DNA from 4 places in the Streptomyces sp. NPDC107581 genome. Region 4 is predicted to be linked to each of the others. Evidence: riboswitches for the same ligand, from Rfam matches in the RefSeq annotation. Region 4 holds a riboswitch; each other region holds the start of a gene.
What was found. Region 4 has a riboswitch for cobalamin ahead of ACZ7P3_RS36945 (CoA-acylating methylmalonate-semialdehyde dehydrogenase). Riboswitches for the same ligand answer to the same signal wherever they lie in the genome.
Positions count from the first base shown of each region.

Region 1 (4,160 bases), on a different contig from region 4:
CCTCGCGATTGTGGTGGTGACCGCACTCGCGTTTGATTTCACGAACGGTTTTCACGACACCGCCAACGCGATGGCCACGACCATCTCGACCGGTGCGCTCAAGCCCAAGGTCGCGGTGGCCATGTCCGCCGCCCTCAACCTTGTGGGCGCCTTCCTCTCCGTGGAGGTCGCCAACACGATCTCCAAGGGACTCGTCGACGAGAACGGCATCCGGCCCGAGGTCATCTTCGCCGCCCTGGTCGGCGCGATCCTCTGGAACCTGGTGACCTGGCTCGTGGGCCTGCCCTCCAGTTCCTCGCACGCCCTGATGGGCGGACTGATCGGCGCCACCGTCGCCTCCGCGGGCCTCGGCGCCGTCCACGGTGACGTCCTGATCACCAAGGTGCTGCTCCCGGCGGTCGCCGCCCCGGTCGTGGCCGGTCTCGCGGCACTGCTCGCCACCCGGTTCTCCTACGGCATCGGCCGGGGCGCCGAGGGCGAGGCCACCCGCAAGGGCTACCGCGCCGGGCAGATCGCCTCCGCCGGCCTGGTCTCCCTCGCCCACGGCACCAACGACGCGCAGAAGACGATGGGCATCATCACCCTCGCGCTGATCGCGGGCGGTGCGATCGCCCCCGGCTCCAACCCTCCCACCTGGGTCATCCTCTCCGCCGGCATGGCCATCGCGCTCGGCACCTACATCGGCGGCTGGCGCATCATCCGCACCATGGGCAAGGGCCTGACCGACCTGGAGCCGCGACAGGGCTTCGCCGCCCAGACCAGCGCGGCCACGGCCATCCTGGCCTCCTCGCACCTCGGCTTCTCCCTCTCCACCACCCATGTCGTCTCCGGCTCGGTGATGGGCGCGGGCCTCGGCCGCAAGGGCGGTGTGGTCCGCTGGTCCACCGCGACCCGCATGGTCGTCGCCTGGGTGCTCACCCTCCCGGCCGCCGCGCTGGTCGGCGCGGGCGCCGAGTCCGTCACGGACCTCGGCGACTGGGGCACCGCGGTCGTCGCCGTCTTCCTCGTCGGCGCCAGCGCCGCGATCTGGAAGTTCTCCCGCCGCGAGGTCGTCGACCACACCAGCGTCGTGCCCGCTGACGACGCCGAGCCGGCCGGCGTGGTGACCACCGCCATCGCCGCGGTGACCCCGCCCCCCGCGGGCGTCGTCACCGAGGACCTGACGGCCACCATCCCGGCTCCGGCCGCCGCCGTCCCGGCTCCCGCCGCCGCCACCGAGCCGGCCCCGCCGGCCGCCGCCGTCTGACCCCGAGCACCCGGTACCTGAAGGAAGCATCCCCATGAAGATCGACTGGGCGGCCCTCGGCTCCGTCTTCGGCGTCAGCCTCGTGTTCACGGTGGGCCTGGTGGCCCTGTTCACCCTCGGCGTCAACGGCCTGGCGCGGCGCGAGAAGGCCGCCGCGCAGGGCGACTCCGCCGCGCTGGCGGTGACCGGTGCCTATGTGTGCTTCGCGACCTGTGCGGCCGCGGTGGCGTACGGGTTCTATCTGATCGTGGCCAAGGCCTGACCTGTGATCGTGACCGAGGCCCGACCTCTTGCGTGACCGAGGCCCGACCTCTTGATCGTCACCGAGGCCTGACCTTCGAAAGGTCCGCGTCCGCGCGGGCCGGACGGTCCCGGACCGCCCTGCCGAGCCCCCAGTGGGCGACCCGGCAGGGCGGTCGCCGTGTGTCCGGGGCGGCCTCCGCCGTCGCGCCGCCCCGCGAGACCCACTGCGCTCCCGCGAGAGGCCCGCCGCGCTCGCGCGAGACCCACTGCGCTCCGGCGGGCCCTCGCCCGCCCCCCAGTTGGACGACCTGGCCGTCGTCCAGCGGCATCTCGCCCGCGTGCGCCGCCTCGCGTCTCCTCGTGTCTCCTCCCGCGTCCGTTCCATCCCGTATGAGACGTACGCCCTCTTGCTGATCCTCACGGTCCGTGGGTACCGGAGGGATGCGCGAACGCCGCCCGAGAGGAGGGGAATTCACCGCAATCCGGTCCTCCGGCGCGGTCGGGCGCGCTGCCGATGTGGGGCTCAGCACAGTCCGCCGTCCCTGGTCAAAGGCAAGTTGACGGCTCTTCCGAGTGCGTGGTGGACTGCCCACGCCATGTACGGCGGCAGAAGAGGAAGCCGGTGCGAATCCGGCGCGGTCCCGCCACTGTCACCGGGGAAGAACACCCCGGGAGCCAGGAACTCTCACCGCCGGTCTCGTCGGACCAGGGCGTGGACACCCTGAGTGAGGACACATATCGCCATGCTCGGCTGCCGATCGAGGACCAGTACCAGGCCCGCCCCTGACCTCACGGCCGGCTGAGCCGATGGGTGCCGATCGCTCGTACGCGTACGGCGCCGCCGCCGGCCTTCTCGGCGATCTCCTTCTCGGCGATCCGCGCCGCGGGCATCCGGTCGCCGCGTTCGGGCGCGCGGCCGCAGCCGTGGAACGCGTGCTGTGGCGCGACCACCGCGGCTGGGGCGCCCTGCACACCGCCGTGTGCGCCGGCGGCGCCGTCGCCCTGGGGGCCGTCGCCGAACGGGCCGTACGCCGCTCCCCCGTCGCCTCCGCCGCACTGGCCGGCGCCGCCACCTGGGCGGTCGTCGGGGGTACTTCGCTGGCCCGGGAGGCCCGGACCGTCGGGCGCGCCCTGGAGGCCGGGGACATCGAGGCGGCACGTGCGCGGCTGCCGCATCTGTGCGGCCGGGATCCGCAGGCCCTGGACGCGGACGGGATCGCCCGCGCCGTCGTGGAGTCGGTCGCCGAGAACACCTCCGACGCCGTGGTGGGCGCGCTGGTGTGGGGTGCGGGCGGCGGGGTGCCGGGGCTGCTCGGGTTCCGGGCCGTCAACACCCTGGATGCGATGGTGGGGCACAGGTCGGCCCGCTTCCGGCGCTACGGCTGGGCCTCGGCCCGCCTCGACGACGTGGCCGGCTGGCCGGGGGCGCGGCTGACCGCCGTACTCGCCGCCGCGGCCGGACCCGACCCCCGCGGCGCCCTGCGCGCCTGGCAGGCCGACGCCCGCAAGCACCCGAGCCCCAACGCCGGGCCCGTCGAAGCCTCGTTCGCGGGCGCGCTCGGCGTGCGGCTGGGCGGGACGCTCTCCTACGGCGGGCGCGTCGAGCACCGGCCCGTCCTCAACGGGGACACCGGGCGGGCCGTCCGGGTCACCGACATCGACCGGGCCGTACGGCTCTCCCGCCGCGTCGGCCTGCTCGCGCTCGGCGTCACCCTCGCCGCGCGCCGACTCGTGAAGGGACGTGGGAAGTGAACGGTGGTCTCCTCGTCGCCGGCACCACCTCCGACGCCGGCAAGAGCGTCGTGACGGCCGGGATCTGCCGGTGGCTGGTGCGCCAGGGCGTGAAGGTCGCGCCCTTCAAGGCGCAGAACATGTCCCTCAACTCGTTCGTGACACGGGAGGGTGCCGAGATCGGCCGGGCGCAGGCGATGCAGGCCCAGGCCTGCCGCGTCGAGCCGACCGCGCTGATGAACCCCGTGCTGCTCAAGCCGGGCGGTGAGCAGAGCAGCCAGGTGGTGCTGCTGGGCAGGCCGGTGGGCGAGATGAGCGCACGCGGCTACCACGGAGGGCGCCAGCAGCGGCTCCTCGGCACGGTCCTGGACTGTCTGGCCGAGTTGCGGGGCACGTATGACGCGGTGATCTGTGAGGGGGCCGGTTCGCCCGCGGAGATCAATCTGCGGCGGACCGACATCGTGAACATGGGGATCGCGCGGGGCGCGCGGCTGCCCGTGCTCGTCGTCGGCGACATCGACCGGGGTGGCGTCTTCGCCTCCTTCTTCGGGACGCTCGCCCTGCTCTCACCGCAGGACCAGGAGCTGGTCGCCGGCTTCCTGGTGAACAAGTTCCGCGGCGACGTCGGCCTGCTGGAGCCGGGGCTGGAGATGCTGCACGGTCTCACCGGGCGGCGCACCTACGGCGTGCTGCCGTTCCGGCACGGGCTCGGCATCGACGAGGAGGACGGGCTGCGGGTGTCCCTGCGGGGCACGGTCCGGGAGTCGGCCGTGACGCCTCCGCTCGGCGAGGACGTCCTGCGGGTCGCCGTCTGCGCGATCCCGCTGATGTCGAACTTCACGGACGTGGACGCGCTGGCCGCCGAACCGGGCGTCGTGGTGCGGTTCGTGGACCGGCCGGAGGAGCTGGCGGACGCCGACCTCGTGGTGGTCCCGGGTAC
Region 1 is NZ_JBVKBH010000006.1:72,470-76,629, forward strand. Features, by position in the region: gene ACZ7P3_RS16550 (inorganic phosphate transporter) at 1-1,246, shown strand, start outside; gene ACZ7P3_RS16555 (hypothetical protein) at 1,281-1,508, shown strand; cobalamin riboswitch at 2,053-2,195, shown strand; gene ACZ7P3_RS16560 (cobalamin biosynthesis protein) at 2,297-3,241, shown strand; gene ACZ7P3_RS16565 (cobyric acid synthase) at 3,238-4,160, shown strand, end outside.
Region 1: linked by a shared signal. The riboswitch ahead of ACZ7P3_RS16560 (cobalamin biosynthesis protein) and the one ahead of ACZ7P3_RS36945 (CoA-acylating methylmalonate-semialdehyde dehydrogenase) in region 4 are both predicted to bind cobalamin.

Region 2 (4,160 bases), on a different contig from region 4:
GGGTGTGCTGGTGTGGAGCCCGCTGGCCTCGGGCTGGCTGTCGGGGGCGATCCGCGCGGGCCGGGACATCACCACCAGCCGGTCGGCGTTCATGCCGCAGCGCTTCGACCTCACCGTTCCGTCCAACTGGGCCAGGCTCGACGCCGTGGAGCAGTTGGTGAAGGTGGCCGACGAGGCCGGCCTGACCGTGATCCAGCTCGCGCTCGGCTTCGTGACCGCGCATCCGGCCGTGACCAGCGCGCTCATCGGCCCCCGCACACTGGAGCACCTCCACTCCCAGCTCGCCGCCGCCGACACCGTGCTTCCCGCCGACGTGCTCGATGCGATCGACGGAATCGTGGCTCCCGGCACCGACCTCGCCGCGCACGAGAAGAACGACACCCCGCCCGCTCTGCTCGACCCGTCGCTGCGACGCCGCTGATGCCGGCGGAATCCAGCGCGACGACCGACACCCACCTCAGCGCCGCCGGCGTCCGCACCGGCCTCCCGCGCACCGATGGCAGGCCAACAGGCCCACCGCTGCCGTGCAACGCCATGGAGAGGTCGGCGGCGCAGAAGTGAACGCGCGGTACGGCTGTGGCCGCGTCAGTCGGCTTCGGCGGTCTTCGCGTTCCAGCGGTGTTCGACGCCCGCCAGGCGCCAGTAGGCGATGGCGCAGGCCCAGACGACGACGAAGAGACCGACGATGATGTAGCCGACGTTGTCCAGGTCGATGCCGGAGATCCAGTCGGTGATCCCGTCCTGGAGGCCGAGGTTGTCGTGCAGGACGCTGACGAGCTCGATGGTGCCGATGATGAAGGCGACCGCGATGGAGAGGCCGGTGATGGTGAGGTTGTAGTAGACCTTGCGGACCGGGTTGGAGAACGCCCAGTGGTAGGCGAAGTTCATGAAGCAGCCGTCGAGGGTGTCGAACAGGCTCATACCCGCGGCGAACAGCAGGGGCAGGCACAGGATCGCGTACCAGGGCAGCCCCGCGGCGGCGCCGGAGCCGGCCATGACCATCAGGGCGACCTCGGTGGCGGTGTCGAAGCCCAGCCCGAACAGGACGCCTACGGGGTACATCTGGCCGGGCCGGGTGATGGACTTCGTCAACCGGCCCAGGATGCGGTTCATGAAGCCGCGGTTGTCGAGGTGCTTCTCCAGCTCGTGCTCGTCGAACTCACCGGCGCGCATGGCCTTGAAGACCCGGTAGATCCCGGTGAGGGCGACCAGGTTGAGGGCCGCGATCAGGTAGAGGAAGGTGCCGGAGACGGTGGTGCCGATCAGGCCGAGCGTCACATGGGCGTCGGAGTTCTCGTTGAGCAGGGTGCCGGTCACCCGGGCGCCGGCGGCGATGAGGGTGGCCATCGCGACCACGATCGTCGAGTGCCCCAACGCGAACCAGAACCCGACCGACACCGGGCGCTTGCCGTCCGCCATGAGCTTGCGGGTGGTGTTGTCGATGGCCGCGATGTGGTCGGCGTCGAAGGCGTGCCGCATGCCCAGGGTGTAGGCGGTGATGCCGAGTCCCACACCGAACACCTGCTTGCCGACCGTGTAGTGGTTCGGGGCGACCAGCATGATCAGGATCATGAAGGCCACGACGTGCAGGGCCGCGATGACGGCGAGCAGACCGCCGGTGCGAAGCCAGTCACGGCGCTCCCACCGCAGCGAATGCGTGGCCGGTATTCCGGTGTCCGAGGACGGCGGGGCGGGGTTTTCGGGCAGGGTCATGTCGGGCAGCCTCTCCAGCACCTCGTGGACGGGTCGTCGTACGGTGCCGTGGCCGGTCTCCTGGCTGACGGGTCGAACGTCCGCGCCGCCCGGCCTTCCCAGGCGCGGCATGCGCCCAGTGGCCGCCTGCTCCCGGCGAGGAGCAGGAATGGTGCGAAGACTTCCCGATCACAGTGGCGAGGGCCGCTCCGGACTCCCGTGTCCGAACTGATCGGACACGGTGCACCGGTCTTCCCGAGCACCACGGCCGGACCAGGTTAGCCGACCGACCCCGGCACGGCGGCGCTGCCCGACTCCGCTGCTCTTCCGCCCGAGGCCACGGCCTGAGGCCGGCAGTCACCCGACACACCCGGCGTCCCGTGAGTCGCCCTCGCCCCCAGGGCCGGTCGAGCCTCTCAAGCCTTGTGCTGCATGGAGCTCCGGGCCGGGTTGCCCTGTTCGGCAGCCTTGGGGTCCTTCTCGTCGGCCTTGGCCCGTACGCCGTCGGCGATGCGCTTGCCGATGGTTTCGTCGATGTTCGACCAGTAGGCGAAGGCACGCTCGAGGACGGGTTCGCTCACTCCGTCGAGGAGATGTCCGACGACGTTGTCGACCAGCCGGTCACGGGCGGCGTCGTCCAGGACCTCGCGCACCATGGTGCCGGGCTGCCCCCAGTCGTCGTCCTCCGAGTGGGAGACGTAGGCGGCGCGGGTGATCTCGCCGTCGGCCGTCCAGCTGGGCGGGGATCCGTAACGCTCCGTGTCCGCCGTGGGGCCTCCCTTGGAGTTCGGGGCGTACACCGGGTCGGTCGTGTTCCGGTAGGCCATCGCCCCGTCCTTGGAGTACGTGTGGACGTCGACGACGGGGGCGTTCACGGGAAGCTGCTGGTAGTTGGCGCCGATGCGGTGGCGGTGGGCGTCCGCGTAGGAGAACAGCCTGGCCAGCAGCATGCGGTCCGGGCTCGGTCCGATGCCGGGGACGAAGTTGTTGGGCTGGAACGCCGCCTGTTCGATCTGAGCGTGGTTGTCGGTGGGGTTACGGTCGAGCGTCATGCGGCCGACCGGGATCAGCGGGTAGTCCCCGTGCGGCCACACCTTGGTGAGGTCGAACGGGTTGAACCGGTATCCCGCGGCTTCCTCGTACGGCATGACCTGGACGTACAGGGTCCAGCTGGGGTAATCACCGTCCCTGATGTGCTCGAAGAGGTCCCGCATGTGGTAGTCCGTGTCGGCCGCGGCCATCTGGTCGGCCTCGTGCTGGGTGAAGAATTCGATGCCCTGATCGGTCTTGAAGTGGTACTTCACCCAGAACCGCTCGCCGTCGGCGTTGATCCACATGTACGTGTGGGAGGTGTAGCCGTTCATGTGGCGCCAGGTCCGCGGAATGCCCCGGTCTCCCATCAGCCAGGCGACCTGGTGGGCGGACTCAGGGGAGAGCGTCCAGAAGTCCCACTGCATGTCGTGGTCACGCAGGTTGTTGTCGGCACGACGCTTCTGGGACCGGATGAAGTGCTGGAACTTCATCGGGTCCTTCACGAAGAACACCGGAGTGTTGTTGCCGACCATGTCGTAGTTGCCTTCGCCGGTGTAGAACTTCACCGCGAAGCCGCGAGGATCACGCCAGGTGTCCGGGCTGCCGCGCTCGCCGGCCACGGTCGAGAAGCGGATGACCAGGTCGGTGCGGGTGCCGGGCTGGAACACGGCCGCCTTCGTGCAGGCACTGACATCGTGGGTCACCTCGAAGGAGCCGAAGGCGCCGCTTCCCTTGGCGTGCGGCTGGCGCTCGGGAATCCGCTCCCGGTTGAACTGCGCCATCTGCTCGATCAGGTAGGCGTCCTGCAGCAGGATCGGTCCCCCGGGACCCACGGTGAGCGAGTGTTCGTCACTCTCCACCGGTGCGCCGGAATCGCTCGTGGTGGCGGGTCGGATCTCCGTCATGAGTCTGCCTTTCGTGATGCGTCAGCAGTGACGCCGCGTCCTCGGGCATCGACGTCCGATCGGCGAGGTGCGGCTGCCGCTCTCACTGCGCCGCACGCCGCACAGACGCGGTGTGGACGGTCCCGGCCGGCACCTCGTTCCCACAAGGTCGCGTGACCCGGAGAGAGCGGGATAAACACCCTCGCCTCAACCCTCGACACAAGGGCACACCGGTATAGACCAAATGGAAGACCTGGCAGCTGGTGCCGGCGATCGATCGAGGAACGGGGCCAAGGGCAGGCCGGCCGCGGTGCGCGGGCCCGCCTCGGTCGAGATCCGGACCATTCCCTGCGCCACCACCTGCACGGCGGAGGCGCGCGAAGAGGATCCCGGAGGCCGCACCGAGGGTGTCCGTCCTCCACCGGAGCCGCACGACCACCTGTACAGGAGGCCGGGAGGGAGTCCTGTTCTTCGTGGCTTCTGCCAGTACGACCGCCTGCCGTAGTCCGTAGAGACTGCCAGCCACAGGCCACGAAGGGCCCCGGAGAGGGG
Region 2 is NZ_JBVKBH010000004.1:397,729-401,888, forward strand. Features, by position in the region: gene ACZ7P3_RS11765 (aldo/keto reductase) at 1-421, shown strand, start outside; gene nicT (Nickel transporter NicT) at 586-1,713, opposite strand; cobalamin riboswitch at 1,747-1,974, opposite strand; gene ACZ7P3_RS11775 (catalase) at 2,109-3,629, opposite strand.
Region 2: linked by a shared signal. The riboswitch ahead of nicT (Nickel transporter NicT) and the one ahead of ACZ7P3_RS36945 (CoA-acylating methylmalonate-semialdehyde dehydrogenase) in region 4 are both predicted to bind cobalamin.

Region 3 (4,160 bases), on a different contig from region 4:
GACCGTCGTCGACGTCGCGGGCGGAACCGGGGAACTGCTCGGCCGCGTCCTCGCCGCGCACCCGCGCCTGCACGGCATCCTGCTCGAACGCCCGCACGTCATCGAGGCCGCCCGCCGCGCTCTCGACGCTGCCGGCTGCGGCGAGCGGTGCACCTACCGGACGGGCGACTTCTCCGACGTACCGCCCGGCGCGGACGTCTACATCCTCTCCCGCGTCCTGCACGACTGGGACGACGAGCGTTGCCGCGAGATCCTGCGGCACTGCTCCCGGGCGATGCCCGCCCACGCCGATCTGCTCATCGTCGAGCGGGTACTGCCCGCCGACGGCTCGGCCTCACTGGCCACCGCGTGGAACCTCCACATGATGTGCAACGTCGGCGGGCGGGAACGACGCGCCGACCACTACGCGCACCTGCTCGACGACGCGGGGCTCGCGCTCGTGGGCCGCTCGCCGCTGCCCCTGGACGGCAGCGTGCTGCATGCCCGCAAGGCTGCCGTCCCGCAGCCCGTACCGGCCCCCGGCGCCTGCCGGACCGATCCGGGCGTGCTGAGCGGACGCACCGGCCCTCAGTAGCCGCCCAGGAGGGCCCGTACCCTGCGCAGGGCCTCCGGGCCGGCGGAGCTGTGCCAGCGGGACGGGTCGGCGGGGCGGCGTCCCCACAGCAGCAGGACGCGTACGGCCGCGTCGCTCTCGATCGTGGCGGGGCCCTCGGGGGCGGCCAGCCGGATGCTGCCGCCCCCGCCGTCGGCGCTCACCACGATGTCGTCCGCACCCGGCGTACGCAGGCGGCCCTCGACCCGTTCGCCGGGGCCCAGATCCAGGCCGGCCCGGCCGCGGGCCAGCAGCGGCCGGCCGACCGACACCACGCTGTGCTCCGTCATCCACGGTTCGCTGAGCGCCCGCACCGCCGTGCGGTCGTCGCCGGTCAGGTCCCAGCGGTGCAGGATCAGCTCCTCACGCATGTGCTCCGCGAAGAAGGGGACCTTCACGGTCCGGCCGGTCCACGTCACCTCGGTGTCCGGGGACAGGTCCCGCGCGGCGGCCGCGGCGACCTCGGCGAGCCGCTCACAGCGGCCCATGAACGCCGCCCACAGCTCGGAGTCGGACATCCGGCGGTAGGGCTCCTCACGCCCGAAGCCCCTGGTCTCCACGGGCGTTCCCGCGTGGAACGCCCGGAGCACCCGGGCCAGTTCCTCGGCATTGCCCGTCTGGTGGGCCAGGATGTCCCGCACCGTCCACGCCTCGCACCATGTGCCGTCGTCGGGCCGCCGTGCCTGCACCGCGTGGAGGAACGGTGCCAGCTCCGGCAGGGTCTCGTCGACCAGAGTCCGAATCATGCGCCATGGGTTCCTGGCCGGACCGGCGGTCAAACCAGCGACGGGCGTCCGCACGGGGGATCCCCTCCCGCCGTTCGCCCTCGGCCACGCCCCGCCGGCCCTCACTCCCCGAGGGCACCGGTGAGCGTGGTGGGCCTGCACCGCCGGGCCGGTGACATCGCCGCCGGCGGCGTACGCCCCGGTGACCCGCCGGGCGACCCGGCCGGGCCGCACCCCGGGTGCGTCACTGGCTGACGAGGTCCAGCGGATGGTGCGGGTCGCGCGGGCACACAGCGATGGTGAGGCGGCCGCGGCCCGGTGAGACCTCGGTGGGGTCGTTGGCCCACAGGGCGTCAGAGTTCTGCTGGTCCTCGACGCAGACCAGCCGCCACACCTCGTCCGCCGAGGCGGCGGGTTCGAAGTGCCGGGTGAGACCGGTGTCGGGGTCCTGCACGGTCAGCACGTAGCTGCTGCCGCGCGTGACATAGGTGAGCGGCAGCCGCACGCCCTCGGAGAACCCTGAGGGGAGCCGGTCCCACTCGCTCGATCCGTTCGGCGGAGCGGCCCGTTCCGCCTCGGCGGGTGCGGCACCTCCCGGCGATGGGATGATGGCCGGTGACAAGGCGACGGCGGTCCGAGGAAGCCGGTGTGAATCCGGCGCGGTCCCGCCACTGTGATCGGTGAGCGAGTTCCGACGGGCCACTGTCCGCGAAGGGCGGGAAGGCCGGGACGAGCGACGACCCGAGAGCCAGGAGACTCACGCGGTCGCCACCTCGACGGACACCGGGGCGGATCTCCCCGGAGGAGGGGTGGTGCGGCATGCCCGAGAGGCCGGCCGTGGAGACGTGCGGTGACGAGGGGAGCCCGCGGGGGGCCGGCCCGGCGCCGTGCCGCGTCGTCGTGTGCCGCGACTGCTGCTGCGGCACTCCCAAGGTGACCGGAGTCGATCACGCGGAGCAGACCGCACGGCTGCGTGCGGAGGTGCCCGTGCGCATCTCCGCCTGCCTCGACGTGTGCGAGCAGGCCAACGTCATCGTCGTGCAGCCCTCCGCCGCCGGCCGGGCCGCGGGGGGACGGCCGGTCTGGCTGGGGCTGGTCAACGACCCCGACGCGACCGGGGACATCACGCACTGGGTGCGCGCGGGCGGCCCCGGTGTCGCCCCCCTGCCGGAGATCCTCGGCCTCTACGCCTTCACACCGCCGCGGCTCGTCCGGGCTTCCCGGGACCGCGGCGGGTCCGGCCCCCGCTGAGCCCCGTACCCGTGCGCGCCGGTGAAGAGGTTCGCCGGCGCGCACGGGTACTCGGTGGTGGTCCGTATGCTCCAGGGGCACGGCGGCCACGTCCGCCTCGCGTGTACGGAACCGAGAAGACCGTCCGTGACCTGCGACCTCGGCAGGGCGCGCGGGCGGCAGCACGGAACACGGGGCGCGGCGCAGGCCACCGGATCCTGGAAGGGACCGACGAGATCATGCGTGGCATCGTGGCCCGCAGCCTGACGGAGGCACACAGATGACCGGTACCGAAGAGCCCGTCCTCCTGCACACCGCGGGGCGGGCCGCCCACATCACTCTCAACCGGCCCGAGGCCCTCAACGCGCTGTCCCACGCGATGGTGCGCCGCATCGACGAGGCCCTGACCGCCTGGGAGCACGACCCGGCCGTGGAGACCGTCGTCATCACCGGGGCGGGCGAGCGCGGCCTGTGCGCGGGCGGCGACATCCGTGCCGTCCACGACGACGCCCGGGACGGCGACGGCACCGCCTCCGCCGCCTTCTGGCGCGACGAGTACCACCTCAACGCCCGCATCGCCCGCTACCCCAAGCCCTACGTCGCCGTCATGGACGGCATCGTCATGGGCGGCGGCGTCGGCATCTCCGCACACGGCAGCGTCCGGATCGTCACCGAACGCTCGCGGATCGCCATGCCCGAGACCGGCATCGGCTTCGTACCGGACGTGGGCGGCACCTATCTGCTCGGCCTCGCCCCGGGCGAACTGGGCACCCACCTCGCGCTGACCGGCGCGCAGATCGGCGCCGCCGACGCGCTGCTGTGCGGGCTCGCCGACCACTACGTGCCGTCCGCCGCGCTCCCGCAACTGGTCGCCGGCCTCGCCGACCTGCCCGTACGGCAGGTGCTCGCCCGGCATGCGCGGCCGGCGCCCCCGGGAGAGCCGGCCGCCCGGCGCGAGTGGACCGACGCCTGCTACGCCGCCGGCACGGTGGAGGAGATCGTGCGGCGGCTGTTCGCCCACGGCGACCCGGCCGCGAAGGAGACGGCGGAGACCCTGCTCACCAGGTCCCCGACCGCCCTGAAGGTCACCCTGGCCGCGCTGCGCCGGGCCCGGCGGCTCGGCTCGCTGGAGCGCGTGCTCGACCAGGAGTACCGCGTCTCCTGCGCGGCCCTGGGCATGCCCGACCTGGTGGAGGGCGTCCGCGCCCAGATCATCGACAAGGACCGCACCCCGCGCTGGTCGCCGGCGACCCTCGCCGAGGTCACCGAAGCCGACGTGGAGCGCTTCTTCGCCCCCCTCGGCGACCGCGAGCTGGGGCTCGCCGGGCCCGGCTCCGCCCCGGAGGCGGCCGGCTGAACGGGCCCGGCCGCCGTGCTGTGGCGGTTCCGACTGCCGTGCTGTGGCGGTTCCGTCTGCCGGCCCTCGCCATCCAGGCCGTCCTGTGGGGCGGATCCGGGCTGCTCTTCGGGGAGTTGGCCGAGCGGCAGTTCACCCCCAAGCCCGCCGCGGCTCCGTCCGGGCGGACGGTTCCCGCCAGGTGTCCGGCCGTACGCCGCTGGTGGTCAGCCGGAAGGCCTCCCTGGCCCAGGCCAGGTACCCGGCGGGGTCGTCG
Region 3 is NZ_JBVKBH010000027.1:51,942-56,101, forward strand. Features, by position in the region: gene ACZ7P3_RS40490 (methyltransferase) at 1-574, shown strand, start outside; gene ACZ7P3_RS40495 (maleylpyruvate isomerase N-terminal domain-containing protein) at 568-1,338, opposite strand; gene ACZ7P3_RS40500 (hypothetical protein) at 1,562-1,822, opposite strand; cobalamin riboswitch at 1,954-2,076, shown strand; gene ACZ7P3_RS40505 ((2Fe-2S) ferredoxin domain-containing protein) at 2,137-2,568, shown strand; partial or broken gene ACZ7P3_RS40510 (hypothetical protein) at 2,569-2,831, shown strand; gene ACZ7P3_RS40515 (enoyl-CoA hydratase/isomerase family protein) at 2,828-3,904, shown strand.
Region 3: linked by a shared signal. The riboswitch ahead of ACZ7P3_RS40505 ((2Fe-2S) ferredoxin domain-containing protein) and the one ahead of ACZ7P3_RS36945 (CoA-acylating methylmalonate-semialdehyde dehydrogenase) in region 4 are both predicted to bind cobalamin.

Region 4 (4,160 bases):
CAGGACCCAGTGGTCGCCGTCGCGGACGGCCCGGGTGGTGAGGGCCGCCGCGTCCGAGCCGGCACCCGGCTCGGTCAGGCAGTAGCTGGCGAGGTCCTCCATGGCGCACAGGCGGGGCAGCCAGCGCTCGCGCTGGGCGTCGTCGCCGTAGCGGTCGATCATCCAGGCGACCATGTTGTGGATGGAGAGGTAGCCGGCGATGGACGGGCAGCCGGAGGCCAGCGTCTCGAAAACGAGGACGCCGTCGGCCCGGCTGAGGCCGGAGCCGCCGGCCTCCTCCCGGACGTAGACGCCGCCGAGGCCCAGCCCGGCCGCCTTGCGCAGCACGTCGACGGGGAAGTGCTTGTCCCGGTCCCAGTCCAGGGCGTGGGGTGCGAGATGGTCCTGGGCGAAGTCGAGGGTGGTCTCCACGAGGGCCTGCTGGTCCTCGGTGAGCAGGGTGGTGGTCATACGGCACTCAGCCCATCGTGGGGATCGTGAAGCTCGCGCCCTCGCGCAGACCGGCCGGCCAGCGGGAGGTGACGGTCTTGGTGCGGGTGTAGAAGCGGATCGCGTCCGGGCCGTGCTGGTTCAGGTCGCCGAAGCCGGAGCGCTTCCAGCCACCGAAGGTGTGGTAGGCGACGGGCACCGGGATGGGCACGTTGACGCCGACCATGCCGGTGTTCACCCGCCGGGTGAAGTCCCGGGCGGTGTCGCCGTCCCGGGTGAAGATGGCGACTCCGTTGCCGTAGGTGTGCTCGCTGGGCAGACGCAGGGCCTCTTCGTAGTCGGCCGCGCGCACGACACTCAGGACCGGGCCGAAGATCTCCTCCTGGTAGATGCGCATGGCGGGGGTGACCCGGTCGAAGAGGGAGGCGCCGGCGAAGAAGCCGTTCTCGTGCCCGGGCAGGACGAAGTCACGTCCGTCCACGACCAGTTCCGCTCCCTCCTCGACGCCGAGGTCGACATACGAGCGGACGCGATCCACGGCGTCCGGGCCGACCAGCGGGCCGAAGTCCGTCTCGGGGTCGTCGCTGCGGCCGATGCGCAGGGTGGCGATGCGCTCCTTGAGCCGGGCGACCAGTGCGTCGGCGGTGTCCTCGCCGACCGGGACAGCGACCGAGATCGCCATGCAGCGCTCGCCCGCCGAGCCGTATCCGGCGCCGATCAGCGCGTCCACCGCCTGGTCGAGGTCGGCGTCGGGCATCACGATCATGTGGTTCTTGGCGCCGCCGAAGCACTGTGCGCGCTTGCCGTGGGCGGCGGCGGTGGCATAGACGTGCGCGGCGACCGGCGTGGAGCCCACGAAGCCGAGGGCGGCCACGCGAGGGTCTTCGAGAAGGGTCTCGGCCGCTTCTCCCGCGCCGTTGACGACGTTGAGGACCCCGGGCGGAAGACCGGCCTCCAGGAAGAGTTCCGCGAGTCGCAGCGGTACGGACGGGTCGCGCTCGGAGGGTTTGAGGATGAAGGCGTTGCCGCAGGCCAGTGCGGGGGCCGCCTTCCACAGGGGGATCATCGCGGGGAAGTTGAAGGGCGTGATGCCGGCGACCACACCGAGGGGCGCGCGCAGGGAGTGGACGTCGATGCCGGTGCCGGCGTTGTCGGTGAACTCGCCCTTGAGGAGGTGCGGGATACCGGCGGCGAACTCCACGACCTCCAGGCCGCGCTGAAGGTCCCCGTGCGCGTCGGCGATGGTCTTGCCGTGCTCGGCGGAGAGCAGTCGGGCGAGCGCGTCCTTCTCGTTCTCGACGAGTTGGAGGAAACGCAGGAGGACCCGGGCCCGGCGCTGCGGGTTCCAGGCTCCCCACTCGCGCTGTGCCTCGGCGGCGACGGCGATCGCCGCCTCGGTCTCGGCCCGGTTCGCGAGGGGCACATGGGCCTGCACCTCACCGGTGTTGGGGTCGTACACCTCGCCGTAGGACCCCGACGTTCCCGGGGTGTGCTTGCCACCGATGAAGTGGGTCAGCTCACGCACGTCGGTGGGATCGTTCGGACGGATCATGGGGCCTGCTCTCGTCAGGTGAGGGTGATCCGGGATGGCGCGCCGGACCGGCACGCGTGGACGCGGTGGCGTACACGGACGTGTGGAAGCGGCGCGAGAACGCGTATGGCGTGCGAACCGTCAGGCGGTGACGACGGGAATGCGACCTGCGTGACGCCTACGGCGGAGTCCGCCGGGATCGTGGATGCGCACCGGTGCCATGCGTGTCAGCTCCATCCTCGTGGAAAACACGGAACATCCCACGGCCGGTATCCTGACTCCCGGATCAGCGCGCGCCGTCCGCCTTCCCGACATCCAGCTCGTCAGTGGCGTCCTGCTCGACGGCGTACTCCCCGGTCACAGTGGCGGGACCGTGCCGGAATCACACCGGCTTCCCTGCACCGCGGGCCTACCCCTCGACTATATAGTTGGACGTCCTAGTAAATCCAGTGGTGCAATCAGGCCGCACGCGCTGGGCGCCGGTGTCGAAGGCTCACCGGGGCGCCGCGAAACGCACCGGCGCCCCGAGCCGGACGCGTGGGACGGCCTGCCGGAGGGTCGTCGGTGCCGCCGTCGTCTCGCCAGGACGTGCCGTATCCGCGACCCCGCACGGCACGTCCCGGGTGCGGGGGTCATTGCCGCCCGTACGTCCAGGACGCCCACAGCCGAGCGTAGGTGCCACCCGCCGACCGGAGTTCGTCGGGCCGCCCCCGTTCGACCAGCCGGCCGTTGTCCATCACCACCACGACATCGGCCGTTGCCGCCTGCGAGAGCCGGTGCGCCACCACGACCACGGTGCGGCCCTCGGACACCGCCAGGGCCGCCCGGTCGAGGGACTGGGCCGTGTCACTGCCGGCCTCGGCCGTCGCCTCGTCCAGCACGAGCACCTCGGGGTCGAGCAGCAGGACACGGGCGAGGGCGAGTTGCTGCACCTGGCGGGCGGACAGCCGGGCGCCACCCCGGCCGACTACGGTGTCGACGCCGTCCGGCAGCGCCGCGGTCCAGTCCGCGGCGCCGACGACGGCGAGCGCGGCCCCGATCTCCTGCTCCGACGCCTCCCGGCACGCCAGGCGGAGATTGTCGGCCACCGTGCCGGGGAAGATGTGGTGCTCCTGCGTGACCAGTACGATCCTCCGCTCGCCGTGCGCCGCGGGGCGGGCGAGGTCGCCGGTGGGGACGCCGTCGAGCGTGACGCTGCCCGCGTACGGCGGGCGCATCCCGGCGATCAGCGTCGCCAGGGTGGACTTGCCCGATCCGCTCGCGCCGACGACGGCCAGGCGCTGCCCGGGGCGGATGTCGAGGTCGATGCCGTGCAGTACGTCGGGGCCCTCGCCGTACCGATGGCGGACGTCACGCACGGCGATCCCCTCCCCCGACCGGCGAGGAGTGGGCCCGGAGTGCCGGTCGGGTGCCGGTACGGTCAGGGTGACCCCGACGATCCGGGCAAGCGCGGCGGTCGCCTGCTGCACGCTGTCGAAGGTGCCGAGCAGTGTGTTCACTGGATCGAACAGCCCGGCGAAGAACAGCGCCGCCGTGGTCGCGGCGCCGACGTCGGCGCGTCCGGTGCGGACCAGGGCCCAGGCCACGAGGAGGATCGCGCTCAGGCCGGTGAACTCGGCGATGTTGAGCCGGCCGTAGAAGCGGGTCGCCGCCCGGGTCGCCCGGAACTCGTACGACATCGCCTCCGTCGAGGCCGCCTCCACACCGGCGTGCCGGCCCGGGCCCAGGCGCAGGGCGCGCAGGGTGGGCAGCGCGGTGAAGGCGCCGAGCAGTGCCGAGGTGCGGCGTCCCTCCGCGGTCCGGCCGGCCGCGTAGAGAGGCCGGGAGGTGCGCAGGTACCAGCGCAGGGTGTGCGCCTGGAGGGGCACCGCGAGGAGTCCGGCGACGGCGAACCGCCAGTCGAGCGCGGCCAGTCCGACAAGTGCGGCGAGGATGGTGAGCGCCGCCCCGGCGAAGTCCCCCAGTGCGCCGGTGGCTGCGTTCGAGACGCGTTCGGTGTCGCCGGAGAGCCGGGCGACCAGGTCGCCGGTGCCGCCCGCCTCGACGACGTCCACGGGCAGGGCCAGCGCCGAGACGACGGCGTCCTCGCGCAGCCGGCCCGTCACCGTCAGGACGACCCGCGCCAGCAGTACGGTGGCGGCCCACGCGGTCAGCGCGCCGGCGACGGCGGCGGCGGTCAGGAGCAGAACGGGAGTGACCA
Region 4 is NZ_JBVKBH010000020.1:21,121-25,280, forward strand. Features, by position in the region: gene ACZ7P3_RS36940 (acyl-CoA dehydrogenase family protein) at 1-450, opposite strand, end outside; gene ACZ7P3_RS36945 (CoA-acylating methylmalonate-semialdehyde dehydrogenase) at 458-1,981, opposite strand; cobalamin riboswitch at 2,208-2,381, opposite strand; gene ACZ7P3_RS36950 (ABC transporter ATP-binding protein) at 2,593-4,160, opposite strand, start outside.